2 regions of the Achromobacter sp. 18P8.1.1 genome follow, and region 2 is predicted to be linked to the other one. Evidence: riboswitches for the same ligand, from Rfam matches in the RefSeq annotation. Region 2 holds a riboswitch; the other holds the start of a gene.
What was found. Region 2 has a riboswitch for manganese ahead of AC27VE_RS01105 (sodium:calcium antiporter). Riboswitches for the same ligand answer to the same signal wherever they lie in the genome.
Positions count from the first base shown of each region.

Region 1: another riboswitch for manganese. It lies ahead of mntP (manganese efflux pump MntP); the one in region 2 lies ahead of AC27VE_RS01105 (sodium:calcium antiporter).

Region 1 is NZ_JBYOKH010000072.1:6,271-21,977, forward strand. It holds gene AC27VE_RS28870 (AlkA N-terminal domain-containing protein) at 1-485, shown strand, start outside; gene AC27VE_RS28875 (extracellular catalytic domain type 1 short-chain-length polyhydroxyalkanoate depolymerase) at 505-1,629, opposite strand; gene AC27VE_RS28880 (CopG family transcriptional regulator) at 1,658-2,080, opposite strand; yybP-ykoY riboswitch at 2,241-2,413, shown strand; gene mntP (manganese efflux pump MntP) at 2,423-2,998, shown strand; gene AC27VE_RS28890 (hypothetical protein) at 3,012-3,713, opposite strand; gene AC27VE_RS28895 (ABC transporter ATP-binding protein) at 3,758-5,437, opposite strand; gene AC27VE_RS28900 (ABC transporter ATP-binding protein) at 5,509-7,242, opposite strand; gene AC27VE_RS28905 (MFS transporter) at 7,239-8,426, opposite strand; gene AC27VE_RS28910 (TonB-dependent receptor) at 8,441-10,537, opposite strand; gene AC27VE_RS28915 (helix-turn-helix transcriptional regulator) at 10,709-11,632, shown strand; gene AC27VE_RS28920 (LysR family transcriptional regulator) at 11,684-12,589, opposite strand; gene AC27VE_RS28925 (YajQ family cyclic di-GMP-binding protein) at 12,602-13,084, opposite strand; gene AC27VE_RS28930 (heme ABC transporter ATP-binding protein) at 13,169-13,957, opposite strand; gene AC27VE_RS28935 (FecCD family ABC transporter permease) at 13,954-14,952, opposite strand; gene AC27VE_RS28940 (heme/hemin ABC transporter substrate-binding protein) at 14,936-15,707, opposite strand, start outside.
Region 2 is NZ_JBYOKH010000001.1:232,375-248,081, reverse strand. It holds gene AC27VE_RS01165 (sensor histidine kinase) at 1-1,208, shown strand, start outside; gene ruvB (Holliday junction branch migration DNA helicase RuvB) at 1,281-2,354, shown strand; gene AC27VE_RS01155 (threo-3-hydroxy-L-aspartate ammonia-lyase) at 2,435-3,400, shown strand; gene AC27VE_RS01150 (complex I NDUFA9 subunit family protein) at 3,504-4,412, shown strand; gene ruvA (Holliday junction branch migration protein RuvA) at 4,413-4,985, opposite strand; gene ruvC (crossover junction endodeoxyribonuclease RuvC) at 5,074-5,622, opposite strand; gene purH (bifunctional phosphoribosylaminoimidazolecarboxamide formyltransferase/IMP cyclohydrolase) at 5,622-7,211, opposite strand; gene AC27VE_RS01130 (helix-turn-helix domain-containing protein) at 7,318-7,557, opposite strand; gene dusB (tRNA dihydrouridine synthase DusB) at 7,594-8,619, opposite strand; gene AC27VE_RS01120 (UbiH/UbiF/VisC/COQ6 family ubiquinone biosynthesis hydroxylase) at 8,737-9,906, opposite strand; gene AC27VE_RS01115 (TM2 domain-containing protein) at 9,987-10,451, shown strand; gene AC27VE_RS01110 (aminopeptidase P N-terminal domain-containing protein) at 10,472-11,815, opposite strand; yybP-ykoY riboswitch at 11,950-12,114, shown strand; gene AC27VE_RS01105 (sodium:calcium antiporter) at 12,194-13,198, shown strand; gene AC27VE_RS01100 (hypothetical protein) at 13,660-13,995, shown strand; gene mgtA (magnesium-translocating P-type ATPase) at 14,413-15,707, shown strand, end outside.

The DNA of each region.
Region 1 (15,707 bases), on a different contig from region 2:
TGCGCGCCGTCCTGGGGCAGCAGATCACCGTCGTCGCGGCCATCCGCCTGGCCGGCAAGCTGGTGGCGGCGCATGGCGCGCCCATGGCCGAACCCGAAGGCGCGCTGACCCATGTCTTTCCAGAGCCCGCGGTCATCGCCGCGGCCGATCTGGCCACGCTGGGCATGCCCCGAAGCCGCGCCGCCACGCTCTCCGCCGTGGGCGCCGCAGCGGTGGCGGACAAGCACCTGTTCGACGCCGGCAGCGGGCTGGAAGAAGCCGTTGCGCGCCTGCGCCAGATCAAAGGCGTGGGGGAATGGACGGCGCAGTACATTGCCCTGCGCCAGCTGCGTGAACCCGACGCCTTCCCGTCGGCGGACATCGGCCTGATCCGCGCGTTGGAAAAACTGGAATCGCGGGAAGTCACGCCCGCGCAGCTGTTGGCACGGTCCGAACAGTGGCGGCCGTGGCGTGCCTACGCGGCACAGCATTTGTGGACCGCGTAGGCGCTTGCGCGGGCCGCTGCTAGCGCTGGTGGCCCAACGAACGTTCGAAGAAGAACCGCAGCATCTCGGCCGTGGCATCCGGACCGGATTGGTCCGTATAGGATCCGCTTGCCGACCCGCCGGCCCAGGCATGACCGGCGCCATGGATCTCCCAGCGTTCGGCGCTGATGTCGCCCTTGGGGTTGCGGTACAGGTACCGGGTGCTGTGGCGTTTGCCGCCAGCCCCCGGCACGCGGCAGGTCTCCACCGGTGCGGCTGCCCCAGCGCTGGCCGCAGCCACCGCCTGGCCATTGCCCGGATGCACCGTTGCGTCGCGGTCCCCGTGAAAGACGATCGTGGGCACCCCGCTCGCGGCCTGCCCCGCCGTGTGGATGCCGGCGCCCTTCATGGCCGAGAGTGCGGACGGCAGATCCGTCGCCACACCGGCCGCCAGCCCCGAATGCACGCCCGCGGCGGCGAACAGGTCGGGATAGGCGCCCGCCAGGATGGCGGCCATCGCGCCGCCCGCCGACAAGCCTGCCACGTAGACACGCTGCGGGTCGATCGCGTGCGAGTCGATGACGGCGCGCGTCATGCCGGCCAATATTTCAGGTTCGCCCCGACCCCGCTGCTGATGATTGTGCTTGAACCAGTTCCAGCATTTCTGCGGATTGGTCTCGCGCGACTGCACGGGATACAGCACATAGAAGCCCTGCGCTCGCGCGGCCTGGTTCATGGCGGTGCCGGCAGCGAAATCGTCGGCGTCCTGCGTGCAACCGTGAAGCATGACGACCAGCGGACGGGGCTCGGCGCCCGCGTTGGGCGGCACGTAAAGCTTGTAGCTGCGGTGCCCCCCTGCGTTGCGGAAGGATCCCGCGGTGAACGTGTCGCCTGCCGTGGCCGGCTTGTCCGCAGGCGGGGCAACGTCGTCGACCGCAGCCGTTGCCGTTGCCGTCGCCTTTGCCTTTGCCGTAGCCGACCGGGCGGCGGGTTCGGGGACCTCCCAAGCCTCGACATCGATGACGTCGGAATCGTCCTCGCGGGCAGGCGCGGCAGTTGCCCCGCCCCGCAACGCGGCCTGGATGGCGGCAGTCGCTGCGGCCAGATCGCCGGAACGTGTGAGCCGGGTGGCCTGGTTCATGAGTTGCTGGAATTCGGGGTGCATGGCGTTACCTTGACGGCTAGGGGGAAAGTCAGCGGATGCGCTGACGCAGGGCAGCTTTGACGGCGGCGCTGGCATGCAAGGCGCCCAGGACCGTCACGGATTCGATGGTGGCAAGCGCCAGTTCGGGGGTGACGTCCGGCGCGATGGTCGCCAGCCCCAGCACCCGGATTTGCAGCATTTCCCCCGCCGCCTGAACCGCAAGCAGGTCCTGCGAGGTGTAGTGCTGGATGCCCAGAACCAGCGTCTTTCGGCTGACCGCCTGACGAACGGCTTCGCCGTGCGTGGCCAGTTGATTACGGATGGCTGTTCGTATCAGGTCGGTGCGGTTCGCATAGAACCCTTCCTGCACCAGAAGATCGATATGGCCCAAGTCGACGTACCCGAGATTGATGGTGATCTTCTCATCGGGGGGCTTGGGAACGGAGGCGAGGGACGGAGGACGAGGAGGCATGACGGAATATTAAAACCATCCACTTGGATGGCCTATGGATGTTTCAATTTGCCATATTTGAGGCCTTGCCGTCGCGATTTGCCGGTGCGCGACCCGATCGGCCATTCCCCCGCCCGCCTTGCGGTCTGTCATACGCCCGACGGCCAGCTCTGCTAGACTGCGTTCACTCTTTGGGGAGTAGCCGCCTTTCAGCCTGTTCTGAAAGGGCTTACGTCAACATTCTTGGCCCTAGCCGGCCATGGCGTAAGCGGCATTGCGCTTGGCGAGACCACGGACTTTTCACACGACGCTGGGCGGTGTGAAGGGTCTGTGCCGTTCTCGCCCAGTTGGACCCCTCTCTCCATGAATGCCCTCTCCCTCATTGTTCTTGCGTTCGCCATGTCGACGGACGCGTTCGCGGCCGCCATCAGCAAGGGCGCCGCCCTGCACAAGCCCCGCCTGCCCGAAGCCCTGCGCACCGGCGTGATCTTCGGTGTGATCGAAGCAATCACACCTGTGATCGGCTGGGGACTGGGTTCAGTCGCGGCAAAGTTCGTGGCCGACTGGGACCACTGGATCGCGTTCGGGATGCTCTGTATTCTCGGGGTGCTGATGATCCGCAACGCCTTCAAGGAAGAGGACGAAGACGCCGCGCCGGTCGTCCGCCATTCCTTCTGGCTCCTGGCCGCGACCGGATTCGCCACCAGCATCGACGCGATGGCCGTAGGCGTCGGCCTGGCATTCGTCGACGTGAACATCGTGGTGGCCGCCATCGCGATCGGCCTGGCCACCACCTTGATGGTGACGATCGGCGTGATGCTGGGCCGCGCGCTGGGCAGCGTGGCGGGCAAGCGGGCCGAAGTGCTGGGCGGCATCGCGCTGATCGGCATCGGCTCGCTGATCCTGTACGAGCACCTGACGGCGGCGGCCGCGGCGTAACGCCTCAAGGGTTTCAGTCTTCCAGCAACCCCAACGCCCGAAGCTCGGCGATGGCGCCCTTCTCCGCGTCGCGCCGCGCTTTGGGGGCTGCCAGCGACGCGGCCAGCAGCAGCGTCTGGTCGCTTGACTCGTCGAAGCCTCGCAGCACGCTATTGGTCACGGGAAACGCCTGGGCAAAGCCCGCGCCCAGCGCCTGGTGGCCGCCATAGCGCCCCTGCTTGTCCAGGATGACCTGCGTCTGCGGATCGCGCTTGATCAGATGCAAGGGCACGCCCTGGCACCGCAAGCCCAGCAGCTTGGCCTCGCTGATGTCCAATGCCCAATCGGTTTCGGCGTAGAACGCCGCCCGCGCCGACGCGAACTGCTCAAGCAGGCGGGCATCCGTGCAAAACGCAGTCGGCGCCAAGTTGAGATTGAGCTTGCCGATCTTTCCGACGAGCTTCACCCGGCGAAAGAACGAGGCCCAGACCAGCAGAATGGGATTGGTGGAAAGGTCTTCCACCACCACGTCCTCGAAGATGCAAGGCATGATCTCTGAATTCACTGCGCGGCATTGGGAGATGCGTACCCCCTGCACGCGCGACATGCGAGCCGGTGTCGTCACCATCGACAGCCCGCAATTGTCGAACGTGCAATCGTGCACGTGCAGGTCGCGAAGGTACGACCCGCCCTTGTCAAACGCCTTCCGAAATGCCGCGCCGTGGATGCTTTCCATGATCAATACGCGATTTTGACTGTTGAGGTCCAAGAGACGGAAATTTACTCCATCCTGGCCGTCTCCTGCGCCATCCACATGTCCCGATACCGGCCCCGAACGCTCATGAGCGCGGCATGGGTTCCCGACTGCGTCACGCAGCCGGATTCAAAGACCAGGATACGGTCGGCAGCCACGATGGTCGAAAGGCGGTGGGCGATCACGATCACGCTGCGTCGCCGCACCAGGGCATCGATAGCCGATTGCACGGCCAACTCGCTTTCGGTGTCCAACGCGGCGGTAGGTTCGTCCAGGATGACGATGGGCGCGTCTTTCAAGATGGCCCGGGCAATGGACAAGCGCTGGCGTTCGCCGCCCGATAGCCGGTTTCCCGCTTCGCCCAGCCGGGTCTGCCAACCCTGCGGAAGGCGTTCCACGAAGTCCAGGCAATGCGCCGCACGCGCGGCTGCGCGGATTTCCGCATCGCTCGCCTGCGGACGAGCCATGCCGATGTTGGCCAGCACCGTATCGTCGAAAAGATGCACGTCCTGGAACACCGTGGACACCAGGTCGTTGAGTTCCGCCGGCCGCATGCGGCGCAGGTCGACGCCGCCAATCATGACGGCGCCTGCCTGAGGATCGGCATGCCGCATGAGCAAACGCGTGAGCGTGGTCTTGCCCGAACCGGAGGGGCCGACCAGTGCCGTCAACCCGCGCGCGGGCAGATCCAGATTGATGCCGTGCAAGGCGGGAACCTTGCTGCCTGCATAGTGGAAATTCAGGTTCTCGATGCGGATCGAGGCATCGCGCGGCGCCTCGCCGGAGGCGGGCCATTGCGGCAGCGGCGCAACCGACAGCACCGATTCGACACGCGCGAGCGCGGCCTCGATAAGCGCGAACACGGCGGTGAAAGAGACGAAGGTCGCCAGGGGTTCGGCAAAGCGCAGCACCAGCACCAGAACCGCCGCCAGCAGCGCGGCATCCAGGCTGCCCTGCGTGACCCAGAGCGCGCCGCAGGCCAGGATGGCAAGCAGGCCGATTTCAATGACGCTGGCGATCATCAGATCGGGTTTGGCGCCGCGCCGTTGGGCGTCGCGCTGCACGCGTTCCACCGCTTCGAAGCGGTGACGCAAGCGCTCGTTTTCGGCGCCGGCCCGGCCTGTCGCCAGGCACACCGGAACGCCCTGCATGTATTCCAGGAGCTCGGCGCTCAAAGCGTCGCTGGCGTGTCCCGCCGCTTGCATGCTGTGATCCATCAAGGGCCGACGCCGACGATATAACGGAATGATGGCCGGGAACACCAGCAGCAGCGCCAAGCCGATGCGCCAGTCCAGCGCCAGCAGCGCCAAGGCAGCCACGGCAGGCGTCACCGCAGCGCTGAGGATCAGGTTCACCACGGTCAGCGCGTAATTCATTTGTTCGTCGACGCCGCCAAGCAGCTTGGCGGCAATCTCGCCGGTGCGATGGCTGTGCAAGGCCTCCAGCGGCATGCGCCGGAGTTGTTGGCCCAGGCGGATCCGCAGGTCATGCGAGGCGGCGGCCATGTAGCCGAGGTAATCGAATCCCTGTGCGCGCCAGCGCAGGACGGTGGCGGCCAGCGCCAACCCGGTTAAGGCCGTAAGCCAGGTGGCAGACGTCTGCCACGGGGCGCCATGAGCGACGGCGAGGAAAAGCGGCGCGATACACGCAAGCGCCAAGCCCTGCAGCACCGCGGCCGCCAGCAGCAGCGCAAGGCTTGCGCGCAAGCGACCCGCCTGCGGGCCAGCGCTGCGCATAAGGCGCCGATAGGTTTCGTGCCAGGAGGCGGGGCGATTTGTCATGGCTGTAGACCCAAGGTCCAGAGGCGAGCCCGCTGATGGCTGCTCCACAGCCGGGCATAGAGGCCATTGGCGGCAAGCAGGCCCGCATGCGTGCCGGACTCGGCCAAGCGGCCGTGGTCCAGGACCAGGATCTGGTCGGCGTGGCGAATGGTGTTCAGGCGATGCGCGACCATGATGACGGTCTTGCCGCGCATCAGCTCGGCCAGGGCGGCACCCACGGCGCGCTCGCTTTCGGGATCGGTGGCTGAGGTTGCCTCGTCCAACACCAGGATCGGCCGGTTCATCAGGATGGCGCGCGCGATGGTCAGGCGTTGGCGCTGGCCGCCCGAGAGATCCTTGCCGCCTTCGCGCAGCACCGTGTCGTATCCCTCGGGCAAGGCCGCAATGAAATCATGTGCCTGGGCGGCCATGGCGGCGGCTTCGATGTGGTGGCGGGCGGCATCAGGCCGGCCCATCCCAATGTTCTCGGCAACACTGCCCGAAAACAGGAAGGTGTCCTGGAAGACAAAGGCCACATGTTCGAACAGCACCTTGCGTTCCATGTCGCGCACGTCGACGCCGCCGATGGTCAACGTACCGGCGTCAATGTCCGAAAAGCGCGCGATCAGGCGGGCCACGGTGCTCTTGCCTGCGCCGGACGGACCGACCAGGGCTGTGACCTGCCCGGCCCTCGCGGTGAAAGTAAGCGCGTCGAGCACACGCTTGCCGTCGTAGCCAAAACTCACGTCCGTAAAGCTGACCGAACTGTCCACAGGCCGCCTGTCCGGCGCGCGCGCCGGTGGCAACGGTGCAATGTCCATCAGTTGCTGGATACGTGCGACGCTGATTTTCGCGCGGTCTATCATGTGGGCCAGCGACATCATCGGGAACATGGCCTCGGCCATTCCCATGCCGAACAGCAGCGCGGCCAGCCAGACCGGTAAGAACAATTGCCCCTGCGTGCCCAGCCAGGCACCCGTCCAGAGCAGCAGGGCAAGGGTGGGCAGCGGCCCCAGGATCGCAATGGAAAAACGCGCGGGAAAGCTTGCCTGGCGATACCAGTCTGTCAGCATGACGAGATAGCGCTCCAACGCACGATGATAGCGGCCGAATGTGGTCTGCCCCGTGTCGAAGGTACGGACGACGGGCATGGCCTGGACGTATTCGACCACCGCCGCGCTGACCTGTTCCCGCGCTTCGTGGTAGCGGCGGGTCATGACGCCACGCCCGCGCATCGCCCGCGACATGACCCATCCGCCTGCCAACAGCACGGCAATGCAGACCAGGGCCAGACGCCAGTCAAGCGCAAACAGCAGGACGGCGCTCACGGCCGGCATCGCATAGGCCCGGGCATAAAGCGGTGTGCTGTCCGCGACGAACGTATGCAGCGCCCGGACATCGTCATGCACCACTTTTGCTAACGCGCTGCTTCCCAGCGCCTGGATCTCGCCGAAGGACAGACGTGAGATATGCCGAACCAGACCGTTGCGCAGGATGACTTCCAGGCGGAACGCCGCGTAATGGGATTGATTGAAGGCCTGCAACCGCAGGATGTAGGCGATCACGGTGAACGCAAACGCGGCGATGAACTCACGCCAAGGATAGATGTCGGAATCGACCATCAAGGCCTTGACCGCCAACGCCAGGCCGGCCAGCGCCGCCAGGCTGGACAGGACACCCATCACCGCCAGCGCCATGGCCAGGCGAATCCGGCCGCGCACCGGATGCAGGATCTTCCAGGGTTTGCTCATGCGGCAGCCCGGGGCGTCCAACGCAGGCTGGCGATCGCGGCCAGCAGCGCCAAGATCACGGCAACGCCGATGACGCCGCCATAGCCGATGCGGCCGGCCAACATCGCGCCTGCCGACGTCAGCACCATCACGAAGCACTGGCTCAGGCTGACTTGCAGGGTGTAATCGGTCGCGGGGCTTGCCTGCGACGATTGATCCATCATCAAGGTGGCCAGCACGGTCGCGGCCGGGTTGTAGAGCAGGAAGTAGGCGACCACCGCCGCCCCCGCCACAACACTGCCGCCCCAACCCATTGCCGGCAATGCCAGGCCGGCGATGCCCAGCCATTGCAACAGCGCGGCGGCGACCATGGCACGCCGCCGTGAGTAGCGTCGCAGCAGACGGCCATACGCCAGCGCGGCCGCCAGGCCGGCCAACGATCCCAGCACATTGACAATCAGGCCGATGCTTTCCAGGGTCCACCCGGCGTCGACCAACGCGGGCATGACGATCGAATAAGCCAGGGCGCTGCCGGCCGGGTAGATCAACAGCAAGAGCAAGAGGCGCATGCGCCCAGGCCCGCGCCAGAAGCCGATAAGACGCGAATAGCCGCCAGGTTGCGCGGGGCGCGGCCACGCGGGCTCCTGATAGCGCAGCAACTGCAGCCAGGACACGCTTGTCAGCGCCGCCAGCGCCAGGCAGCAACCCATCCATCCGATGGTCGGGTACAGCATCAGCATCGCCCCGCCACCGACCAGGTTTCCCACCAGCCCGCCGCCGATCTGCAACCCGTTTCCAAAGCCGCGGTCGGCGGGGGTGAGCAGGCGGCAGGCCAGGCCATCGACCGCGATGTCCTGCGTGGCGGACAGCAGCGACGTCGCCAGGCACAGCAGGTAGATCGACGTGAAGTCGGCTTGCAGGTCCAGCACGCCGATCAGCGCCAGACACAGCACCATGCCGCCTTGGGTGAGGAGCAGCCAGCCGCGGTAATGGCCCCGCCGGCCGATGGCATAGCGATCGATCCAAGGCGCCCACAGCGCCTTCAGGGGCCACACCATGCCCAGCAGATACACAAGGCCGATGGTGTCGAGGCTGGCGCCGCGCTCGCGAAGAATGGCCGCCATGGCGACGACGAAGAACATCAGGCCCAGAAACTGGGTGCTGTAAAGGCTGGCCAGCAGACGCCAGGCACGGAGGGGTTGCACGATGCGGCTCCGGGTCAGAACGTGTACGACACGCCGACGCCCAGCGTCCTGCCACGGGCGGGCACACCGTAAGCCACGCTGGGCGGCGCGAAGTACCCATAAAGGTCGTACTGCTCGTTCAGCAGATTGCTGCCCCACACGTAGTATTCGGCGCGGCCATTGGCCAACCCCAAGCGGGCATTCAACAGGTGGTAATCGTCAAGATCGAAGTGGTTCTGCGGGTCGGCAGCACGCTTGCCGACATACTGGTAGTCCAGGCGGGCGTTCAGTACCGGCGCCGACAGCCCCAGGAATGCAGGCATGGCGTGACGGTACGTGACACCCAGCGTGCCGCTCCAGCGCGATACATCCGGCACGCGATTGCCGGATTGCACGTCGCCATCGCCGATTCCCGCCACGGTCGTCGTGATCTTGGCATCGATATAGCTCAACCCTGCCGTGAAGCCCAGGCCATTGTCCAGCCGGACGTTGCCCTGGAGCTCGGCGCCCTTGCTGCGCGTGTCGGCATTGAGCGCATTGACGACGTAGGTGGCCGAATCGTAGGAGAGCAAGTGGTTGTTGCGCACCTGGTTCAAATAGACCGAGCCGTTCAGACCGTAGCGGCCATCGGCGCTCAAGAACTTGAACCCGAGTTCGTAGGAGTTGGTTTCGGCGGCCTTGTACGGCTCGCTGTCGGCGGGCTGCGCGGCGTAGTCATTGAAGCCGCCCGGGTTGTAGCCGCGGCCGTAACTGCCGTAGAGCGTCGTGCTGGGCGTGAGGGCATAGGCAAGCGCCACGCGGCCCGTGGTGAAACTGTCGTCAAGCTTGCGGTGGTCGGTTTGAACGGCGCCGCCTCCGTGGTACTCGCCGGCATATGTCTTCTTCACCCACGACTGGCGCAGCCCCGTGGTGAGCTTCCACTTGCTGGCCAGGGAATAGGTCATCTCTCCGTAGATGCCGTAACGGTCCGTGTCGAAATCACGGTATTTGGCGCTGGCGTCGCCATAGGTGTTGCGCGGCGTGTCATACGAACGCGTTGCATGGGAATAGGACAGCCCCGTGACCCAGAACACGTCGCTACCCGGCAACGAGGCCAGGCGCAGATCCTGCGTAAACAGGTGCTCGCGGGCCTCGTCGACGTTCCAGAATTCGCTGGAACCACGCCCCATCGCACTCTGCAGGCGGCGGTCATAGACTACGGGCCCGATGTTGTAGCTGTCTGTATAGGCAGATGTCGCCGTCAGTTTCGCGCCGTCAAAGCGGTGATCGAGCTGGAGGGTGTAACGCTCGACGGTCTTTTTCGCGTCGTCCAGTAGCGACGGATCCATGTCCACCGTCGGAGGACGGCCGTAGGGCATCAACACCAGTTGTTCGCCCAGGTGCCGGATCTGATGGCGCTCGGCTGAGACCAGCGCGCTGGTGCGCGAGGTAAGGTCCCAAAGCAGGCTACCCCGAAACGCCAGATCGCGCGGCTTGGAGAGCGGTTGGTCGTTGCGGGCGTTTTCGATCCAGTGGTCGGAACCCCCGGCCCGTATCGCAAAGCGGCCCGCAAGCTTGTCGGTCAGCGGACCGCCGACCGCCGCCTCGGTCAGGAACTGGCGCTCCTGGCCGTACTCGGCGCGGGCATAACCTTCCCACTCCCGGGTCGGGCGCCGCGTAGTCAGATTGACGGCGCCGGCCTCGCCCATGCCGCCGAACAGCGTGCCTTGCGGGCCCTTGAGCACTTCGATCTGGTCGACGTCCAGCGTGCCGATGGAGATATGGCGCGTCGAAAGCGGGCTGCCGTCGACGTTCAGCGCCACCGAGCTGTCGTCCATGCTCATCGGGTACAGCGCCCCGACACCCCGGATGTAGATCGTGGAAACGTTGGCGCCGCCTGAGGAATTGACGTTCACGCCAGGGGTGGCGCGCAGCACTTGCTCCACATTGAGCATCCGGCGCTCTTCGAGCGTAACGCCGTCCATGACATTGACGGTATACGGCAGATCCTTATCGTTCTCGCCGGTACCGCGCGCATTCACAGTAATGGCTGGCAGCGCGGCCGCGTCGTCGGTGGATTGGGCCTGCGCGGGCAGGACAAGAGATAGTGCCAGCGTAGACAGGGAAAGCGCCGGCAAGGCAGGGAATCGCATGGGGGGCCTTTCAGGAAGGTCGGAGAATCGGGGCTCACACGACTGGCCGTGTCGTATTTGCGAGAGCAACACAAATGGATGATAATGATTTCCATTTGTATTTCTACCCGAATCGGATCACTCCCCCCGATCGGATCACCTTATCTGGTGCGTACCGTCATGAGTTCCGGCATGATCCCGCTGTCCCACGTTGTCACCGACACGTCGGTGTTGCGTCTTGGCCCCGGCAGCGTCTGCCACATCGCGCGCGTGCCGCTGCAGGAAGGCGCTCAGCTGGTCTATTGGCGCAGCGCCTTCAAAGAGCTGCTGGACATCCCGTTGCAGGATGACAGCGACTACGTCCATTTCAGCTTCAACAGCCGCATGCAAGGCCGCGCAGCCTGCCATTTCGAGCGTTGGGAAGGCGGACGTGAATTCGCGGTAAGCGAGGGCCTGGGCAGCATCAGCTACGGCCCGGGGCGGCGCGGGCATTACCGCCAGGAAGGCTGCCTGGACAACGTGACAGTCATGGTCCGGCCGGATGTCTTGAAGCGATGGACCCATGATTTCCAGGGCGACCTGGCTAACGGCCTGGCCTCATCGGCCTGCTTCCTGCACGGGCATGGCGGCGCCGAGCTGCAAAGCACGGCGCATCTGCTGGCGCAGAGCCTGTCGGGCAACGAGGCTGCCAGCCGCCACGGATTGTGGATGCAAGCTCAATCGTTGATGCTGGTGAGCCTGTTCCTGGAGTCCTGCGCACGGCCGCTGGCCGGCTTGTCGCTCAGTGTGCAGCGGCGGATGGCACGCGTGCATGAACATCTGCTGGCCGACCTGAGCCGCGCGCCGAGCCTGGCGGCGCTGGCCAATGATGTGGGCGTCAGCGTGCCGACATTGGTGCGGGCGTTCCGCCGTCAATACGGATGCAGCGTCTACAACTACTTCCAGTCCGAACGCATGCGGCAAGCCCGGGCGCTTTTGTTGCGCGGCCGCTTGTCCGTGGCGCACGTGGCGGCGGATCTGGGCTACAGCAACGCCAGCCACTTCACAGCCGCCTTTCGCAAGCAGTTCGGGATCAATCCGTCATCGCTGCGCCATGGGCAACGGGCTGACGACTAGCCCCCGTAGCCCCGGCTACCGCCCGTCGGCGTGCCAAGTGCCGCTGGCGCGTCACCAGGTACTGTCCGATCCCTTCTGGAAATACGCCACCAGGAAATCCACGAACACGCGGACCTTCGCCGATAGATGGTGGCGTTCCGGAAACACCGCATAGATGTCGGCCTGCGGCAAGGCGTAGTCTTCCAGCACGCGCACCAGCCGGCCGCTGCGCAGGTAGCGAGCCAGGTCCCACTCCGCGCGTTGCAGGATGCCCAGGCCGGCCAGCCCCCAGGTCAGCGTGACTTCCCCGTCGTTGCTGCTGAGGTTGCCGCGCACCTTCACGGTTTCGCTGCGGCGGCCTTTGGTGAAGCGCCACAGTCCGTAGGCGGCCTCGTTCTGGCGCAGCACGATGCACTGGTGCCGCGTCAGGTCGTGCGGCGTGGCCGGCACGCCGTGCGTCTTCAAGTAGGCGGGAGAGGCGCAGACCAGCCGCCGGTTGGGCGCGATCTTGCGGGCGATCAGGCGGGTGTCGGGCAGGTCGCCGAAACGCACCGCGACGTCGAACGCGTCCTGCACGAAGTCGGCGGGGCTGTCGGTCAGCTGCAGTTGCAGCGAAACTTCAGGATATTTCGCGGCGAATTCCGCGATGGCAGGCGCGATATAGCTGCGGCCGAAGCCCAGCGGCGCGTTGACCTTCAACAAACCGCGCGGGCTCGCCTGGCGGCTGGCGATCAGCTCGTCCAGGTCTTCGATTTCGCCCAGGATGCGGCGGGCGCTTTCCAGGTAGACCTCGCCTTCGGCCGTGAGGCTCAGGCGCCGCGTGCTGCGGTTGAACAGGCGCACGCCCAGGCGCGCCTCGATCTGGGCCAGCCGCTTGCTGACCGCGGCCGGCGTGACATCCAATTCCCGCGCGGCCGCCGACATGCCGCCGGCGCGCGCGAGTTCAACGACGAGTTGCAGCTCCGTGGAATGACCCATGAGCCGGCGACATCAATCGCGGAAGTTCTCGAACTGCAGGGGCAGGTCGACGTCGGTCTTCTTCAGCAGCGCGATGGCGGTCTGCAGATCGTCGCGCTTTTTGCCGGTGATGCGCAGCTTGTCGCCGTTGATCTGGGATTCCACCTTGAGCTTGGCGTTCTTGATGGCGGCGATCAGCTTCTTGGCCACCGGCTGTTCGATGCCCTGCTTGATCGTGACCTTCTGGCGCGCGCCGCCCAGGTTTTCCAGGGGGTCGGCCACGTCCAGGCAGCGCACGTCGATGCCGCGGGCCGACAGGCGGCCGCGCAGGATGTCGAGCATCTGCTTCAACTGGAACGCGCTGGAAGCGACCTGGGTCACGACGAAGCCTTCCAGTTCGAACTTGGCGTCGGTGCCCTTGAAGTCGAAGCGGGTGGAAAGTTCGCGGTTCGCCTGGTCGATGGCGTTGGTGAGTTCGTGTTTGTCGACTTCGGAGACGACGTCAAAAGTAGGCATGACACGGGTCCTGTTGGGTGATAAGTGAAAAAAGCGAATACATGCGTATCGCCTATTTTACCGGCCCCACGGCCCGTGTCCCCATCACCCCGTCAACACCAGCAGCCGCCCCGCTTGCAGCGGGTGTGCAATCACCTGCGCGTCGATCCCGTAAGCCAGATACAGGTTGGCCGGCGTGAGTACCTGCGCTGGCGTGCCCAGCGCGATGCCGCAGCCCCCGCTCAGCAGCAGCAGGCGGTCGCACCAGCGCGCAGCCAGGTTCATGTCGTGCAGGATCACCAGTACGCCCGTATTGCCGGCATGCGCCAGTTCCCACGCGCGGCCAAGCAGGTCGCCCTGATGCTTCGGGTCCAGGCTGGCCGTGGGCTCGTCCAGCAGCAGGTAGCGCGCTTCGCCCGGCGCCCGCGCGGCATGGCACTGCACCAGCACCCGCGCGAACTGCACGCGCTGTTGTTCGCCGCCGGACAGTTCGGGATAGCGGCGCCCGCCCAGGTGCGCCACGTCGGCCAGTTCCAACGCCTGCGTCACCAGGGCATCTACCTGGTCGGGCGGCAGTTCGGGAAACGGGTAGGCGCCCATGGCGACCACCTCGCGCACGTCCAGGTCGAAGGTCAGGCCGGGTTTTTGCGGCAGCACGGCGCGGCGACGCGCCTGCTCCCGATGCGGCATTGCAGCCAGCGCGGCGCCGTCCAGGCGTGCGTGGCCGGAGTCGGGCGTCAGTTCGGACGCCAGCGCGCCCAGCAGGGTCGACTTGCCCGCGCCGTTGGCGCCCAGCAGACCCACCACTTCGCCCGGGCGCACGTCCAGTGACACGTCGGTCAGGATGCGGGCGCCCCCGCGGGACAAGGTCAGGTTTTGCGCGGCAAGCGTCATCCGATCCTCCTTCCACGCGCCAGCAGCCACAGGAAGAACGGCCCGCCCACCAGTCCCGTCACCAGGCCGATGGGCAATTCCGCCGGCACGACAACCGTGCGGGCCGCCCAGTCCGCCAATACCAGCGCCAGCGCGCCCGCGATGACGGTAGCCGGCAGCAGCCAGCGGTGGTTGGCGCCCAGCGTGATGCGCACCAGGTGCGGCACCACCAGCCCGACGAACACAATGGTGCCCGTGGCGGCGACCAGCGGGCCGACGATCAGCGCGCTGGCCAGCACCAGCTTGGCCCGCACGCGTTTGAGCGCATAGCCCAGATGCTGGGCCTCGCGTTCGCCCAGCAGCAAGGCGTTCATGACGCGCCACTGGCTGACCAGCCATGCGCTCACAAGCAGGACCCAGGGGCCCAGGAACGCCAGCAGCTTCCAGTTGGCGCCGCCCAGGCTGCCCATGTTCCAGAAAGTCAGGTCACGCAGTTGCGCGTCGGTGGCAATGAAGGTCAGCACGCCGATCAGGCTGAACGCCATGGCGGTGATCGCCACGCCGGCCAAGAGCAGGCCCGCTACGCCCGGCACCCGCCGGCCGACTGCGTAGGCGCAGAGCGTGGCCAGCAGGCTGCCCACGAACGCCATCGGTGCCGTGACCCAGAACCCGCCCGAGAACAGCACGATGGCGGCCACCGCCCCCAACGCTCCGCCTGCTGAAATGCCGATCAGGCCGGGTTCAGCCAGCGGATTGCGAAACAGCGCCTGCATGGCGGCGCCCGATATCGCCAGACCCGCCCCCGTCACCATTGCGAACAGCACGCGCGGCAAACGGATGTCGATCAGCACATTGCGCCACAAGGCGTTTTCGGCCGTGGGCGCGCCCCACAGCAGGGACGGCAGTTCGCGCAGCGGAATCGCCACCGCGCCATGGGCGGTGGCGGCCAACGCCGCCAACACCAGGGCCGCGGTCAAGAGGCCCAATGCCCACGGCGCGCTAACGCGCCATGACATCCGCGACCTCCTTTTTCAGCTGGGTCAGCGCCAGGGGCAGACGGGGCCCCATGCCCAGGATCAGCAAGTCGTCCATCACCACCACCCGCCGCTTGGCCGCGGCTTGGGTGGAAGCGATGCCTGGCAGGCGCAGGAAGGCCTCCATGCCGCCGCCCGCGTCCAGCGACGCTTGCGTCACCACGATCAGATCGGGCGCCAGGGCGCCGACTGCCTCGGCCGACAAGGGCTTGTAACCCTGCTGGTCGTGCAGCACGTTGACCAGGCCGGCAAGATGCATGACTTCGTTGGCGGCGGTGTCGCGGCCGGCGCCTTGCGGCGACCCGGTCCGGTTGATCAGCAGCAGCGCGCGCGCCTTCGTGGCAGGCAAGGCCTCGGCGCGGGCCAGCTCGCGCGTGATCTCGTCCACCATGCGTTCGCCAGCCGGCGCCACGCCCAGCGCGTCGGCCACGCCGCGGATGCGCGCCTTCAGCGAATCCACCGAGGGCGCGTCCGACACGGTGACGACCCGCACGCCCACGCCGGCCAGGCGCTTGAGCGCGTCCGGCGGGCCGGCCTGCTCGGACGCCAGGACAAGATCCGGCTTCAAGGACAGCACGCCTTCCACCGGCACGGCGCGGTAATAGCCCACGCGCGGCAGCTTGGTGGCAGCCTCGGGATACAGGCTGGACAGGTCATCGCCCACCAGCCGGTCACCCTGCCCCAGGCCATAGACGATTTCCGTCACACTGCCGCCCAGCGTCACCACCCGGCTGGGT
Region 2 (15,707 bases):
CGCGTCCGCCCCCGCCGCCCGAAGTGCGGGGCGACGACCATGACGCGGATGGCGACCGCGGCGACGACCACCGGGCCGACGCGCGCAACGCCGCCGACCGCGAGCGGGCGCGCGAAGAGCACATGCGCCGCTACAAGCCCGAGCCGGATGACATCCGCCGCGACCTGCGCGTGCTGGTGCAACTGCTGAACGAACGCCTGAACGACGGCACCCGCGTGGCGCTCTCGCGCGGCCCGGCCCCGGAGATCTTCATCTCACTGGCGCCCAATTCCGCCAGCGAAGATGTGCCGCGCTTGCGCGAATGGCTGGTCATCCCGCTGGACCGCCTGGATCCGCCCGTGGCCACGCCGTTCATCGCGGCCTGGCTGGGCGGCCTGGGCCTGTTGCTGCTGCTGGCGGTGGGCTTCTCGTGGCACATCACGCGGCCCATCACCCGGCTGGCTGATGCCGCCGACCGGCTGGCCGCGGGCCAACCCCAGCGCGTGGAGCCTTCCGGGCCACATGAAACACGGGCGCTGGGCGTGCGTTTCAACGCCATGCTGGATGCGCTGGCCGAATCCGACTCGGTGCGCCGCACCTTGTTGTCGGGCCTGCCGCACGACCTGAAAGGGCCGTTGTCGCGGATGTGGCTGCGCATCGAGCTGGCCGACGATTCCAAGCTGAAGGAAGGCTTGCGCACCGATCTGCAGGACATGCAGCACATGGTTGATCAGTTCATCGGCTTTGTGCGCGGCACCGACCCCGCGGCCTACCGCTATGCGCCCATCGTGCTGTCCGACTGGCTGACCGAACGCGTTGGCGCCTGGCAGGGCGCGGGCACGGACATCCACCTGACGGCCGCCGACGACGATGCGCCGCTGGTGGTGCAGGCCGACGCCGTGGCGCTGGGCCGCCTGCTGGACAATCTGATCGGCAATGCCTTGAACCACGGCGCGCCACCGGTGGACGTCAGCCTGCGCCGGGAAGAGCGCCACGCCGTGCTGGATGTGGCCGACCATGGCCCCGGTATCGTCGCCGAACGCCGCCAGGAGGCGCTGCGCCCGTTCAGCCGGCTGGATGATGCGCGCACGCGCACCGGCAGCGTGGGCCTGGGCCTGGCGCTGGCCGAGGCCATTGCCCGCGCCCACGGGGGCTCGCTGGAATTGCGCCAGGCGGAGTCTGGCGGCCTGTGCGTGCGGGTCAAGCTGCCCCTGTCCGAAACCGCATAGGGCGGCGGGGCCCTTTGCGGCCCCACCATACGGTACGATGCATCCTGCTTCGTCCCTTGTCGTATCCGCACCATGGCCATCCAGTCCGATTCCCTTTCCTCCCGTCCCGACGCCCCCCGTATCGTGGCGCCGCAGCCGGTGTCGCCCAACGAGGAATCGATCGAACGCGCCTTGCGGCCCAAGGCGCTGCAGGAATACGTCGGCCAGCAGCGCGCCCGCGAACAGCTCGAGATCTTCATCGCCGCGGCCCGAAAGCGCGGCGAGGCGCTGGACCACGTGCTGCTGTTCGGCCCCCCCGGGCTGGGCAAGACCACGCTGGCCCACATCATCGCGCACGAAATGGGCGTGCAGCTGCGCCAGACGTCCGGCCCCGTGCTGGAGCGCCCGGGCGACCTGGCCGCGCTGCTGACCAACCTGGAAAAGAACGACGTCCTGTTCATCGACGAAATCCACCGCTTGTCGCCGGTCGTCGAGGAAATCCTCTATCCGGCGCTGGAAGATTTCCAGATCGACATCCTGATCGGTGAAGGCCCCGCCGCGCGCAGCGTGAAGCTGGACCTGCAGCCGTTCACGCTGGTGGGCGCGACCACGCGGGCGGGCATGCTGACCAACCCGCTGCGCGACCGCTTCGGCATCGTCTCGCGGCTGGAGTTCTATAACGCGGCCGACCTTGGCCACATCGTCACGCGCAGCGCCGGCCTGCTCAACGCCGGCATCACGCCGGACGGCGCGGCGGAAGTGGCGCGCCGCGCTCGCGGCACGCCCCGGATCGCCAACCGCCTCTTGCGCCGCGTGCGGGACTACGCCGAGGTCAAGGCCAGCGGCACGATCGACGCCGACGTCGCCGGCCGCGCGCTGGCCATGCTGGAAGTGGACCCTCAGGGCCTGGACCTGATGGACCGCAAGCTGCTCGAAGCCATCATCCACAAGTTCGATGGCGGGCCGGTGGGCGTGGACAGCCTGGCAGCCGCCATCGGCGAAGAGCGCGACACCATCGAAGACGTGATCGAGCCCTACCTGATCCAGCACGGTTACCTGCAACGCACCCCACGCGGCCGCACCGCCACGCTGACGACCTGGCGCCATCTGGGCCTGACCCCGCCCACGGGTGTCACGACCGGCGGCGGCGATCTGTTCGGCAAGTAGGCGCGGGCGGCGCGCAAACCGCGCGACGGGTTTATGATCCGGGGGTTTCGACATTCCTGCGATCAAAGGACCGGATTCCCATGCTGCCCGAATTGCCTACCTATGATGATGTCGTGCGCGCCAGCGAGCGCCTGGCCGGCAACGCACACCGCACGCCCGTCTTGACCTCGGCCACGGCCGACGCCATCAGCGGCGCATCGATCTTCTTCAAGTGCGAGAATTTCCAGCGCATGGGCGCCTTCAAGTTCCGCGGCGGCTACAACGCCATCGCGCGCCTGACGCCTGAGCAGCGCGCTGCAGGCGTCGTCACCTTCTCGTCGGGCAACCACGCGCAGGCCATCGCGCTGGCCTCCAAGCTGCAAGGCGTGTCCGCCACGATCATCATGCCGCTGGACGCACCCGCGGCCAAGCGCGCCGCCACCGAAGGCTACGGCGGCAAGATCGTCACGTACGACCGCTACACCGAAGACCGCGAGCAGATCGCCCAGCGCATCCAGGCCGAGACCGGCGCCACGCTGATTCCGCCCTACGACCATGAAGACGTGATCACCGGGCAGGGCACCGCGGCCAAGGAGCTGTTCGAGGAAGTCGGCGAGCTGGACTATCTGTTCGTCTGCCTGGGCGGCGGCGGCCTGCTGTCGGGCTCGGCCTTGTCCGCGTTCGCGCTCAGCCCGCGCTGCCTGGTCTACGGCGTCGAGCCGGAAGCCGGCAACGATGGCCAGCAGTCGTTGCGCAAGGGTGAAATCGTCCGGATTCCGGCCCCCAAGACCCTGGCCGACGGCGCCGCCACGACGCACCTGGGCAACCTGACCTTCCCCCTCATCCAGAAGCATGTACGCGACATCGTCACGGTGACGGATGCCCAGCTGGTCACCACCATGAAATTCTTCGCTGAACGCATGAAGATGGTGGTCGAGCCCACGGGTTGCCTGGGCGCGGCGGCCGTCATGCAGAACGTGGTGCCGGTGCGCGGGGCGCGGGTCGGCGTCATCATCAGCGGTGGCAACGTCGACCTTCCGGCCTACGCCCGATTGCTGGCTTCCTGATCGCGATCGGCGGTTCGCCTGCCGGACCGCCGATGCGTGCTTGCGGTTGCCGCCCGCGCAAGGCAGAATCGGGACTCGATCCTGACAAACAGGAGGCTGCGGCATGCGTATCCTTATCATTGGTGGCACCGGTTTCATCGGCCGTCACCTGATTGCCCGGCTGTCCGGCGGCTTGCACCAGATGATTGTGCCCACGCGCCTTCTGGCGCGGGGCAGCGAACTGCAAGTCTTTCCCACCGTCACGCTGGTCCAGACCGACATCCACGATGACGCGGCGCTGGATGGCCTGGTCCGTGGTTGCGACGTGGTCGTGAACCTGGTGGGCATCCTGCATGGCAACATCGGCAAGCCGTACGGGTCGGACTTCGCGCGGGCCCACGTGCTGTTGCCCCAGCGCATTGCGCAAGCCTGCCGGCGCCAGGGCGTGCATCGCCTTCTGCATGTCAGCGCGCTGGGCGCCGATTCCCAGGGCGACAGCATGTACCAGCGCTCCAAGGGCGACGGCGAGGCCGCGATCAAGCATGAATTCCAGGCCGCGTCCGAAGGCGGCTGGACGATTTTCCGTCCGTCCGTCCTATTTGGGCCGGACGACAAATTCACCAATATGTTCGCCACGCTGGCGCGCTGGCTGCCCGTGCTGCCGCTGGCGGGAGCGCACGTGCGCATGCAGCCGGTCTATGTGGGCGATGTGGTGGAAGCGATGATGTCCGCCCTGGGCGACACGCACACCTGTGGCAAAACGTATGAGCTGGGCGGGCCGCAGGTCTACACGCTGGGCGAGATCGCGCGGCTGTGTGCGGCCTGGAGCGGCCATCCGCGGCCTGTGATCAGCATGCCGATGGGCGTGGGACGCATCCAGGCCCGCCTGTTCGAATGCCTGCCGGGCAAGCCCCTGATGTCGCGCGACAACCTGGATTCCCTGCGTCGCGACAATATCTGCGCGGGGCCCATTGCGCCGGAACTGCACGTCGTGCCGACCGGGCTGGAGGCCGTCGCGCCCCGCTACCTGTAATCAGCGGGCCAGCGCCTTCAACGCCTGCTTGATCCCGTCCGACACGCCGACCCCTTCGGGCAGCGTCTTCAGTGCCGACAGCGATTCCTTTTCCGAATAGCCCAGCGCCAGCAGCGCATTCAGGATGTCGGACTGGTGGTCCGGCGTCGCATGCGAGGACGCGCCGATGTCCGCGCCCAGCTTGCCGCGCATTTCCAGCAGCAGGCGTTCGGCGGTCTTCTTGCCGATGCCGGGCACGCGGGTCAGGCGGCCCGATTCCTGCAAGGTGATGGCCTGCGCCAGATCCGCCACCGACATGCCCGACAGCACCGACAGCGCCGTGCGGGCGCCGATGCCGCTGACCTTGATCAGTTCGCGAAAGGCGCTGCGTTCGCTGGCCGTGCCGAAGCCATACAGGATGTGCGCGTCCTCGCGCACCGTCAGGTGCGTGTACAGCGTGACGCGCGCGCCGGTTTCCGGCAGCGCGTACAGCGTGCTCATGGACACGTCGATGTCATAGCCCAGTCCGCCCACGTCCACGCAGATGGTGGGGGGCAGCTTTTCGATCAGGGTTCCGGTGATGCGTCCGATCATGGTGATGAAGGCCTGGTAAAGGGGTAGGGCAGGAGAGGCGCGCGGAATGCGCGGCGAATGCGGGCATTCTATACGCGCAAGGGCGCGTTCAGCCGATCAGGCGTCCGTTACGGATACGCGTCTTGCCGCTCATGCGCAGCGACGTGCCCAGGCGTTCCAGCTTGTCCTGCAGCGGTCCGACGTGGGCGTGGCAGATGGCGCAAGCCAGCGCGTCGGCGGAGTCGGGGGCGGGCGTGCCGTCCAGCGCAAGCAAGTGCTGCACCATCATCTGCACCTGCTCCTTGGCGGCGCGTCCGGTGCCGACCACGGCTTTCTTGATCTGCAGCGCGGTGTACTCGTGGACAGCCAGCGAACTGTCGGCCAGCGCGCACAGCGCTGCGCCCCGCGCCTGCCCCAGCAGCAGGGTGGACGCGGGGTTGGTGTTCATGAAGACGATTTCCAGCGCGGCGACGTCGGGTTGCGTGTCGCGCGCCACCTGGCGCAGGTTGTCCAGGATGACTTTCAGGCGTTCGGCCAACGTCAGCGCCGGCGGGACCACGATGGTCCCGCTGGCCACGTACCGCAGCCGCGAGCCGTCGGCATCGATCACACCGAAACCGGTGCGGCGCAAGCCGGGATCGATGCCGAGGACGCGCATCAGTGGCGGAAGTGGCGGGTGCCGGTCAGCACCATGGCGATGCCATGCTCGTCGGCCGCGGCGATGACTTCGTCGTCGCGCATGCTGCCGCCGGGTTGGATCACGCAGGTCGCGCCTGCCGCCACCACCACGTCCAGGCCGTCGCGGAACGGGAAGAACGCGTCAGACGCCACGGCCGAGCCCTTCAGGGTCAGGCCGGCGTTTTCCGCCTTGATCGACGCGATGCGGGCCGAGTCGATGCGGCTCATCTGGCCGGCGCCCACGCCGAGCGTCATGCCGCCGCCCACGAAGACGATGGCGTTGGACTTGACGTACTTGGCGACCTTCCAGGCAAAGGCCAGGTCGTTCATTTCCTGCTCGGTGGGCTGGCGCTTGCTGACCACCTTGAGCGCATCGCGCGGCACGTTGTAGGCGTCCGGGCTTTGCACCAGCCAGCCGCCGCCCACGCGCTTGATGTCCATGGCGTTCTGGCCCACGCCCATCGGCACTTCCAGCACGCGCACGTTCTTCTTGGCGGCCAGGATGGCCAGCGCGGCGCCGTCATACGCCGGGGCCAGCAGCACTTCCAGGAACTGGGCACTGACGGCTTCGGCCGTCGCGGCGTCCACGGGGCGGTTGAAGGCGATGATGCCGCCGAACGCGGAGGTCGGGTCGGTCTTGAATGCTTGCTGGTACGCGCCCAGCGTGTCGGCCGCCACGGCGACGCCGCAGGGGTTGGCATGCTTGACGATGACGCAGGCAGGCACGTCGAAGCTGCGCGCGCATTCCCATGCGGCATCCGCATCGGCGATGTTGTTGTAGGACAGTTCCTTGCCCTGCAACTGGCGGTAGTTGCCCAGCAGGCCGGCCGGACGCTGCGCGTCCACGTAGAAGGCGGCGGTCTGGTGCGGATTCTCGCCGTAGCGCAGCGCCTGCTCCTGCTTGACCTGCAGGGTCAGCGTGCCGGGCCATTCGGTGCGCGCCGGGACCGCTTCCTGGGCCGGTTCGGCTTCGGTCAGGCTGGTCAGGTAGGCGGCGATGGCGCCGTCGTAGGCGGCGGTGTGGGCGTAGACCTTCGAGGCCAGCGCCAGGCGCAGGCCGTAGGAGGTGCTGCCGTTCTTGTCCATTTCCGACAGCACACGCGAATAATCGATCGGGTCGATCACGACCGTCACGCCGCCGGCTTCCGTGCCGTGGTTCTTGGCGGCGGCGCGCAGCATGGCCGGGCCACCGATGTCGATGTTCTCGACCGCATCGGCGAACGTGCAGTCCGGCTTGGCGACGGTTTCACGGAAGGGGTACAGGTTGACCACCAGCATGTCGATGCGATCGATGCCCGCCGCCTTGATGGTGTCCATGTGCTCGGCGCTGTCCCGGCGCGCCAGCAGGCCGCCGTGGATCTTGGGGTGCAGCGTCTTGACGCGGCCATCCAGGATTTCCGGCGAACCCGTGTGGGCAGCCACTTCGGTGACGGTCAGGCCGGCGTCGGCCAGCAACTTGGCGGTGCCGCCAGTCGACAGCAGGCGCACGCCACGCGCGGCCAGGGCGCGGGCAAATTCAACGATGCCGGTCTTGTCGGACACCGAAAGCAGGGCGGTTTCGATTTTCATGGTGGGGGACGGGAGTCGGGCGCAGCGCCTTTCTCGTTCAGGTCGGGATGGGAAATCGGAGGACGGGGCGGACGGCGCCCGGCAAGGGGCCGTCCACGCGGAAAAGCTATACCTGGATATTGTGCGCCAGCAACTTCTTGCGCAGGGTGTTGCGGGTGATGCCCAGCATTTCGGATGCCCGCGACTGGTTGCCGCCCGACCGCTCAAGCGCTACTTCAAGCACCGGGCGCTCCACACAGCGCATCACCATGTCCCACATATCGTGGGGCTCGGATTCACCCAAGTCTTCGAAATAGCGCTCCAGGCTGGCGCGCACGCATTCTTCCAGGACATCTTTCTTGCTCATTTGAGTACAGATATTTTTATGTTGGTGTTGAGGCGGTCATGCCGCCAGCAGGGCTTCTGCGACCGGCGCCGGATGGGGCTCGCCGTCGCGCGAGATGATGTCGAACCAATCAGACACCGCCCGCCACTGGTCGCGGGTGTTGTCGATCAGGTTCATGCGGGCGCAGAACGAATCCGCGCCCGGCAGGCCGTCCAGATACCAGCCGATATGCTTGCGCGCCGTGCGTACGCCGGTGTGCTCGCCATAGAACCGGTAATGGTCGTCGAGATGTTCGAGCAACAGCTCGCGCATTTCCCCATAGGAGGGAGGGGCCAGTGTTTCGCCCGTGCGCAGGTAGTGGTCGATTTCGCGGAAAATCCAGGGACGGCCCTGGGCCGCCCGGCCAATCATGACCGCGTCGGCGCCAGTGTAATCCAGGACGTGCCTGGCTTTTTCAGGTGAGTCGATATCCCCGTTTGCGATCACGGGAATCGTCAGCTCGGCCTTGACGGCGCGGATAGTGTCATATTCCGCCTCGCCCGTATAGAGGTCGGCGCGCGTGCGGCCATGCAAGGTCAGGGCCGCGATGCCGGCGTTTTCGGCCAGTTTCGCCACGCGCAAGGCGTTGCGGCTTTCACGGTCCCAGCCGGTGCGGGTCTTCAGCGTGACCGGCACGCCCAGCGGCGCGCATGCCGACACGACGGCGTCCAGGATGCGGACGATCAGGTCTTCGTGGCGCAGCAGCGCCGAGCCGGAGGCCACATTGCAGACCTTCTTCACCGGGCATCCCATGTTGATGTCGATGATCCGGGCGCCCTTGCCGGCGTTGAAGACGGCGGCTTCGGCCATCATGGCCGGGTCGGCGCCCGCGATCTGCACGGAAATGGGGGCGATCTCGCCGTCGTGGTTCAGGCGGCGGGACGTCTTGACGCTATCCCACAGCTTGGGGTTGCTGGCGGCCATTTCCGACACGGCATAGCCGGCCCCCAACTTCTTGCAAAGTTGCCGGAAAGGGCGGTCCGTCACGCCCGCCATGGGCGCGACAAGAACGTTGTTGGGAAGGGTCCATTGGCCTATGCGCATGGTCACATTTTAACCGGCTCGATCGAACCCCCGTTTTCAGCTGGCAACAGCTTGGTAACAAACGGGGGCGAAAGCAGTCGATTCCGACCCCCGGGCGGGGGCGGAACGAGAGCGGAATCAGGCGCGGAAACCTTGCAGCAGATGTTGGGCCAGCGGCGCGCGCAACGGGGAGGCCAGATCCATCCCCAGCAAGGCCAGCCCGCACGCATGCTCCACCGGGGCCAGGCCGGTGGCGAACACGCGGGGCATCAGGTCGGTCAGGCCGGCGGTGATGAAGCGGTCGACCTGGCGCGCTTGCGCGAACTCCGCCAACAGGGCGGTGGGACTGGCCTCGGGGCGGGCCAGCCAGCCCGCCAGCGTCTGAGCCAGGCGGGCGGCGTCGCGCAGCCCCAGGTTCAGGCCCTGGCCCGCGACCGGGTGGAGGGTCTGGGCGGCATTGCCGATGGCGGCCACGCGGCCTTGCACTTGCGCCCGGCGGGCGGCCAGCGACAGCGGAAAGACATGGCGCGGCGCCTGGCTGGACAGCCGGCCCAGGCGGTCGCCGAAGGCGGCCGACAGCGCCTTCGAGAAAGCCGTGTTGTCCAGCGCGGCCAGTTCGGTGGCGCGATCCGGGGCGCTGCACCACACGACGGAATAGGCATCCGGCGTCTGCGGGTGGGGCAGCAAGGCCAGCGGTCCTTCGGCGGTGAAGCGTTCCCAGGCCCAGCCGCGGCGCGGCAGGGTGGCATGGGCGGTGGTCAGCACCGCGTGCTGGCCGTAGTCGCGGCGTACGTCGGCCGCGCCCGCGCCGTCGGACTGCACGGCGACCTGGCAAAGCAGCGTGGTGTCGCCCTGCACGATGCGCACTCCGCCCGCGTCCTGGCTGTCCACGCGCGCGGCAGGACCCGGCAGGACGGTGACGCCACAGGCGGCCACGCATTCGTCCAGCTTGGCGTGCAGCCCCGAATAGGCGACGACGCTACCCAGCTGCGGCACGCCGAAGTCGGTGTTCTGGATCACGGTGCGGCCCAGCCGTCCGCGCTGCGAGACATGAATGTTGCGGATGTCGGCCGAACGTTCGGGCCAGGCATGCAGCGATTCCAGCAGCACGCGGCTGCCATGGTTCATGGCCAGCACGCGGGGGTCGGCCGCGGGCACGGCCGCGGCCGGCGTCGCCGGGGCGGGCGCAGCGCCCGCGAGCAGCGCGATGCGCGCCGGATCCGGCGCCACGCGCGCCAGCATCAGGGCCAGAACGCGGCCCACGGGGCCGGCGCCAAGAATCGCAATGTCGAAGGCGGGTGCAGTCATGTCCCGATTTTAACCGTCCACTACAATCCGGGACAGCCAGCGCGGTGGGTCGCGCGGCCCACCCCACCCGGTTGATCGATATGACGCAGGTTCAGGCTTCCCCTTCGCTGTCCGCCGTATCCGCTCGCCGCCCGCGCGGCAAAGTCGCCGTGGGGCTGCTGGCCTGCCTGTTCGGCTGGCTGGGCGCCCATTGGTGGTATCTGGGCCGGCGCCACGCCTGGCTGGTCACCGCACTGTCGCTCGTCTGCCTGTTCTGCGCGTTTCGCTTCTACCCCGTCTGGTACGACAACCCCGCGTTCTTCCTGGTCTTCATTCCGATGATCGACGGGTTCATCGAAAGCGCGGTGTTCTCGCTGATGCCGGACGAGAAATTCGACCGTCTGTATAACCCCGAGCTGGGCCGCCCCACCGCCACGGGATGGGGGCCGGTGCTGGTCGCCATCCTGGCCTGCCTGGTGGGCTCGGTCGTCTCGATGTTCGCCATCGCCATGGTGGTGGTCTACGTCTGGGTGGCGATGGGCTGGCTGGACGGGCTGGTGCTGTAGGGTCGGGGCTGTGGGGCCGGCTATTCGCGCATCAGCGCTTCGATCTCGCTGGCCTCTACCGGCACGCCACGGGTGATCAGTTCACAGCCTTCATCCGTCACCAGCGCATCGTCCTCGGTGCGGATACCGATATTCCAGTAGATTTCCGGCACGTCGTCCGCCGGGCGCACATAGATGCCCGGCTCGATCGTCAGCATCATCCCGCGCTCCAGCTTGCGCCAGGGGCGGTCGGCGCCCTGGGCGGGGCCCGGCTGGCGGTAGTCGCCCACGTCATGGACGTCCAGGCCCAGCCAGTGGCCGGTGCGGTGCATGTAGAAGCGGCTGTAGTCGCCGGATTCCAGCACCCCGTCCAGCGATCCCTTCAACAGCTTTAAGTCCAGCATGCCTTGCGCCAGCACGCGCAGCGCGGCTTCGTGGCCGTCGTTGAAGGTGCGGCCGGGGGCGGTGGCCTGGGCCGCCGCTTCCTGCGCCGCCACCGTCAGATCGTACAGTGCGCGCTGCGGGCCGCTGTAGCGGCCGTTCACGGGAAAGGTCCGGGTGATGTCGCTGGCGTAGCTGTCCACCTCGCAGCCGGCGTCGATCAGCACCAGGTCGCCGTCGCGCAGCACGGCTTCGCCCGCCGGGTAGTGCAGCACGCAGGCGTTGGCGCCCGTCGCGACGATGCTGTTGTAGGCCACGGCCTGGGCGCCGTGGCGACGGAATTCATACAGCAGCTCGGCTTCCAGCTCGTACTCGTGCATACCGGCGCGGGCGACGCGCATGGCGCGCGCGTGCGCCCCGGCCGAGATCTTGGCGGCGCGCCGCATCGCGGCGATTTCGGCCGGGTCCTTGATCAACCGCATTTCCGCCAGCAGCGGGCGGATGTCCTGTTGGCGCGAAGGCGGCGCGTGGCCGGCGCGGCTGGCGTCGCGCGCCGTAGCCAGCCAGCGGTGCAGGCGGCCGTCCGTGCGCTTGTCGCCGGCTAGCGGCGCGTACAGGGTGGGGTGGTCCAACATCAGCGTGGGCACCACTTCGTCCAGGGCGTCCAGCGCGTGCGCATCGTCGAAACCGAAATAGGCGGCGGCCGCTTCGGGGCCGAAGCGCTTGCCTTCCCAGATCTCGTGTTCCACGTGGCGCGGGCGGCAGAACAGCACGGCGCGGTCGGTCGCTCCTGCGATCAGCACCAGCCAGGCACCGGGTTCGGTGAACCCGGTGAGGTAGAAGAAATCGCTGTCGTGACGGTACGGGAATTCGGCGTCGCGGTTGCGGATTGCCTCGGGGGCGGTGCTCAGGATGGCGATGCCGCCGCCGTCGGCGCGCATCCGGTCCATCAGGCGTTGGCGCCGGGCGGCGAAGGGGGCGATGTCGGCGGGAGGCAGGCTCATGGCGGGCAGGGGCGCGAACCCCGCGAAGGTGTGGATGCGGCTTACTTTACCCCGCTATCGCGCGGAAACAACAGCGGGTGGGGTTCCCGCGGCGTCCGCGCGGGATTCACTGGACCGTCAGATTCGCGCTGCTACAATCGCGGCTCTGTCATTGGGGAGTAGCCATCCTTTGTCCCCAAAGGAGTTAGCGTCAACAGACTTGGTGGTTCAGGGCCGCGTAGCGGTTGCTAGAACTCCATGGCGCTAACGGTTTCCATGCAAGCGGCCTGCCCGCCGCATGGATCAGCCAGGCGAGACCTTTGGCCGCGTTGCGTTCACCCTAGCCGGGCGAGCCGCAGCGTCGCGCCAATTGGTTTCTGCTCGTCCGGCTGCGTTCATATGTTGCTCACCCTGTTTCTGTTTTTCCTGTCTGCGGCAGTGATTTACTTCGCCTGCGAATTCTTCGTCAATGGCGTTGAATGGGTCGGACACCGCTTCCATCTGGGCGCCACCGCCACCGGCACCGTGCTGGCCGCGTTCGGCACCGCATTGCCGGAAAGCGCGGTCACCTTCATGGCCGTCATGTTCGGCGACACCCCGGAGCAGAAAGACATCGGCGTCGGCGCGGCCATGGGCGGCCCCCTGGTGCTGGCGACCCTGGCGTACGCCGTAGTGGGCTTCGCCCTGTGGCGCGCTCGCCGGGGCCAGACGACGCAAGCCAACTGTATCAACGCGGACCAGCGCCGGCTGGCCCGCGACCAGGCCTGGTTCATGGGCATCTTCATCTTCAAGGTGGGCCTGGGCCTGCTGGCCTTCGCGTGGAAGCCCTGGCTGGGCATCCTGTTCCTGGCGACGTACGGCCTGTACATCAAGCGCGAACTGAGCCATGACGAGGAACGGACCGACAGCGAGGACCTCGAGCCGCTCAAGCTGCGCCCCCGCGATGAGGACCCGACCATGTTCTGGGCCGCGACGCAGACGATCCTGGCGCTGGTGGTCATCGCGGGCGCCTCGCACGTGTTCGTCAACCAGATCGAAGTGCTGGGCATTTTCATGGGCGCGTCGCCGCACGTGGCCGCCTTGCTGCTGGCGCCCGTCGCCACCGAATTGCCCGAAATCATGAATGCGCTGATCTGGGTGCGCCAAGGCAAGGAACGCCTGGCGCTGGCCAACATCTCGGGCGCGATGATGATCCAGGCCACCATCCCCAGCGCCTTGGGTATTTTCATGACGCCGTGGCTGCTGGATGCCCCCTTGCTGGCCGCGGGCCTGTTCACGATGCTGTCGATCGGCCTGCTGTGGCTGCGTTTCCGCCGCTCGGTGATGAGCGTGCCGGCGTTGTCGGCGGTGGGCGGCTTCTATGCCTTGTTTGCGGCATATCTGGGGTGGCACTTCTACGCCTGATCCCGGACCCTGGTGCGAATTGCGGCGCAGGCTCAGCGGGGCCTGCGCCGCTTTTGCATTTTTTGGCGGTTTTCCGGGCAGTTAAGGCCCATAAACCTTGTCCATCAGTGGAAACCCGCGTAAACTTCCGTGGTTATCCATCCCAGGAGCAGTCTTCGTGAATACCGATTCCGGCGAAAGTAGTCGATCTTGCATCGACCTCGCTGTCTGACAGGAAACACGCAGAACTCCATCTGCCGCATCCTGTCATGCAGGTTGCGGCGTATCCCAAGCCTCGGGCGCGAGTCCAGGCAATAGCGCAGGCCTTCGGCTTGCCGGGAATCTCCCCAACGTAAACCGCCAGAACCGCCGCTTGCCGCAGCGCCAGCGTTCGTGCACGTCTTGTGTTCGTCCGTCATGCGCCGCGCAGTTGCGCTCGCGTACTCGCGATCACGCTCCCCATTCTTGCAATGGAGGTCGTTATGCGTTTCTTCGACTTGTTCCTACGCCGCGCTGGCGTGGACCGCGCCACCGCCCTGGGCCGCCGCCGCGGCACTTCGCGCTTGACGGTCATCTGTCCGCGCGACGAACTGGGCGCCTTGCGCAAGCAGATCTGCCTGGACTTCAGCGCCGCCGGCCTGGATGTCTCGCAAGTGCAGATCGACCAAGGCCAGGACCCGAGCATGGCGTCGGCTTGCATCACCGTCAATTGCCCCCCGGAACTGCGGGCGGAACTGATGTCGCAAGCGCGCCGCCTGAGCGCCAATCCCGCCGTGCGCCACGTGCATTTCGGTGCGCAAGCCGCCGCAATGGCCTGACGCCAGCGCCTATCCCCACAGGAGAGATCATGCCTAGTGCCTTAGACCCCGAACCTCGATCGCGCCAAGTGCATGGCGCCGGCATGCCTGTCTGACCTGTCATCTCCCTGCGAGCCGACCGGCCGGACAGTCATCCCGGTTCCGACGGACTCCGCAGCAAAGAATCCCCGGCCACGCCCCCAGAGGCCAACGGCGCCGGTTCCGATTCCCTAGCTAGCCCCCTTTCCGTTTTCCGCACCCGGCGCGACTTCGACGCGATCCGGACACCGGCAACTTTGCCCCGGTGCCTGCGCACGCCTGTACGTGGCGGATTGACGGCTTTCCCGCGAAAGCCGCGGCCCGCTGCTGCCCGCGCGCAGGCCGAGGGGCAGGCGCGCCCGTGTCTCCGACAACAACACTAAAAACCGGAGCACTCCGATGTTTACGTTCCTGAAATCGTTTTTTTCTTCCGCCGCCGGCCGACGGCGCGCAGGCCGCCACTTCCGGCGGTCCCCCATGCTTGAGCAAGGCGGCCATACCGTTGCGGCGTCCGCCGCTTCCGACACGTCGCGCCGCGCCAACCGCCGCATGCTCGACATGTCCCGCATGGGCATGGATGCCTTGTTTTCGCTGCTGGGCAGCGGCCGGGGAGGCCTGTCGGAAGTCCAGGCGCAGACCGCGCGCGAGCGCCACGGCGCCAACGAGGTCGACCACGAGAAGCCCCTGTCCTGGCCCGCCCACCTGTGGCTGTCCTACCGCAACCCGTTCAACCTTCTGTTGACCGCGCTGGCCGCCCTGTCGTGGCTGACCGATGTGTGGATGGCCGAACCGGACGACCAGTCCTGGACGGCAGTCGTGATCATCGGATCGATGGTCGTGATTTCGACGGTGCTGCGCTTTGCGCAGGAACTCCGTTCGAACCGGGCGGCCGAGGCGCTGAAGGCCATGGTGCAGAACACCGCCACCGTGCTGCGCAGCGGCCCGATGGCGTCAGCGGGGGACGGCACCGGCCACCGCCCCTACGGCGCGCCCCTGCACGAGTCCGGCTCGCGTCAGCTGGAAGTGCCGCTGGCGGAGCTGGTGCCGGGCGACGTGGTGCTGCTCTCCGCGGGCGACATGATTCCCGCCGATTGCCGCATCCTGAACGCCAAGGACCTCTTCATCGCGCAGGCTGCTCTGACGGGCGAATCGCTGCCGGTCGAAAAGCATGCCATCCAGCGCGTGGAGACCGGCAATTCGCTCGAGCTGGAGAACATGGCCTTCATGGGGACCAATGTGGTCAGTGGCTCGGGCAGCGCGCTGGTCGTGGCGACGGGGGCCAACACGTATTTCGGCCAACTGGCAGGACGCGTCACCCAGGCCACCCGCGCGCCCACGCAGTTCCAGCAGGGCATCAACCGCGTCAGCTGGGTGCTGATCCGCTTCATGCTGGTCATGGCGCCGATCGTCATGCTGATCAACGGGTTCACCAAGGGCGACTGGCTGGAAGCGCTGCTCTTCGCGCTGGCCATCGCGGTGGGGCTGACCCCCGAGATGCTGCCGATGATCGTCACGGCCACGCTCGCCAAGGGCGCATTGCGCATGTCGGGCCGTAAAGTCGTCGTCAAGCGGCTGGATGCGATCCAGAACCTGGGCGCGATGAACGTGCTGTGCACCGACAAGACCGGCACGCTCACGCAGGACCGCATCGTGCTGGAGCGCCACACCGACGTCTACGGCACCACCAGCGACGA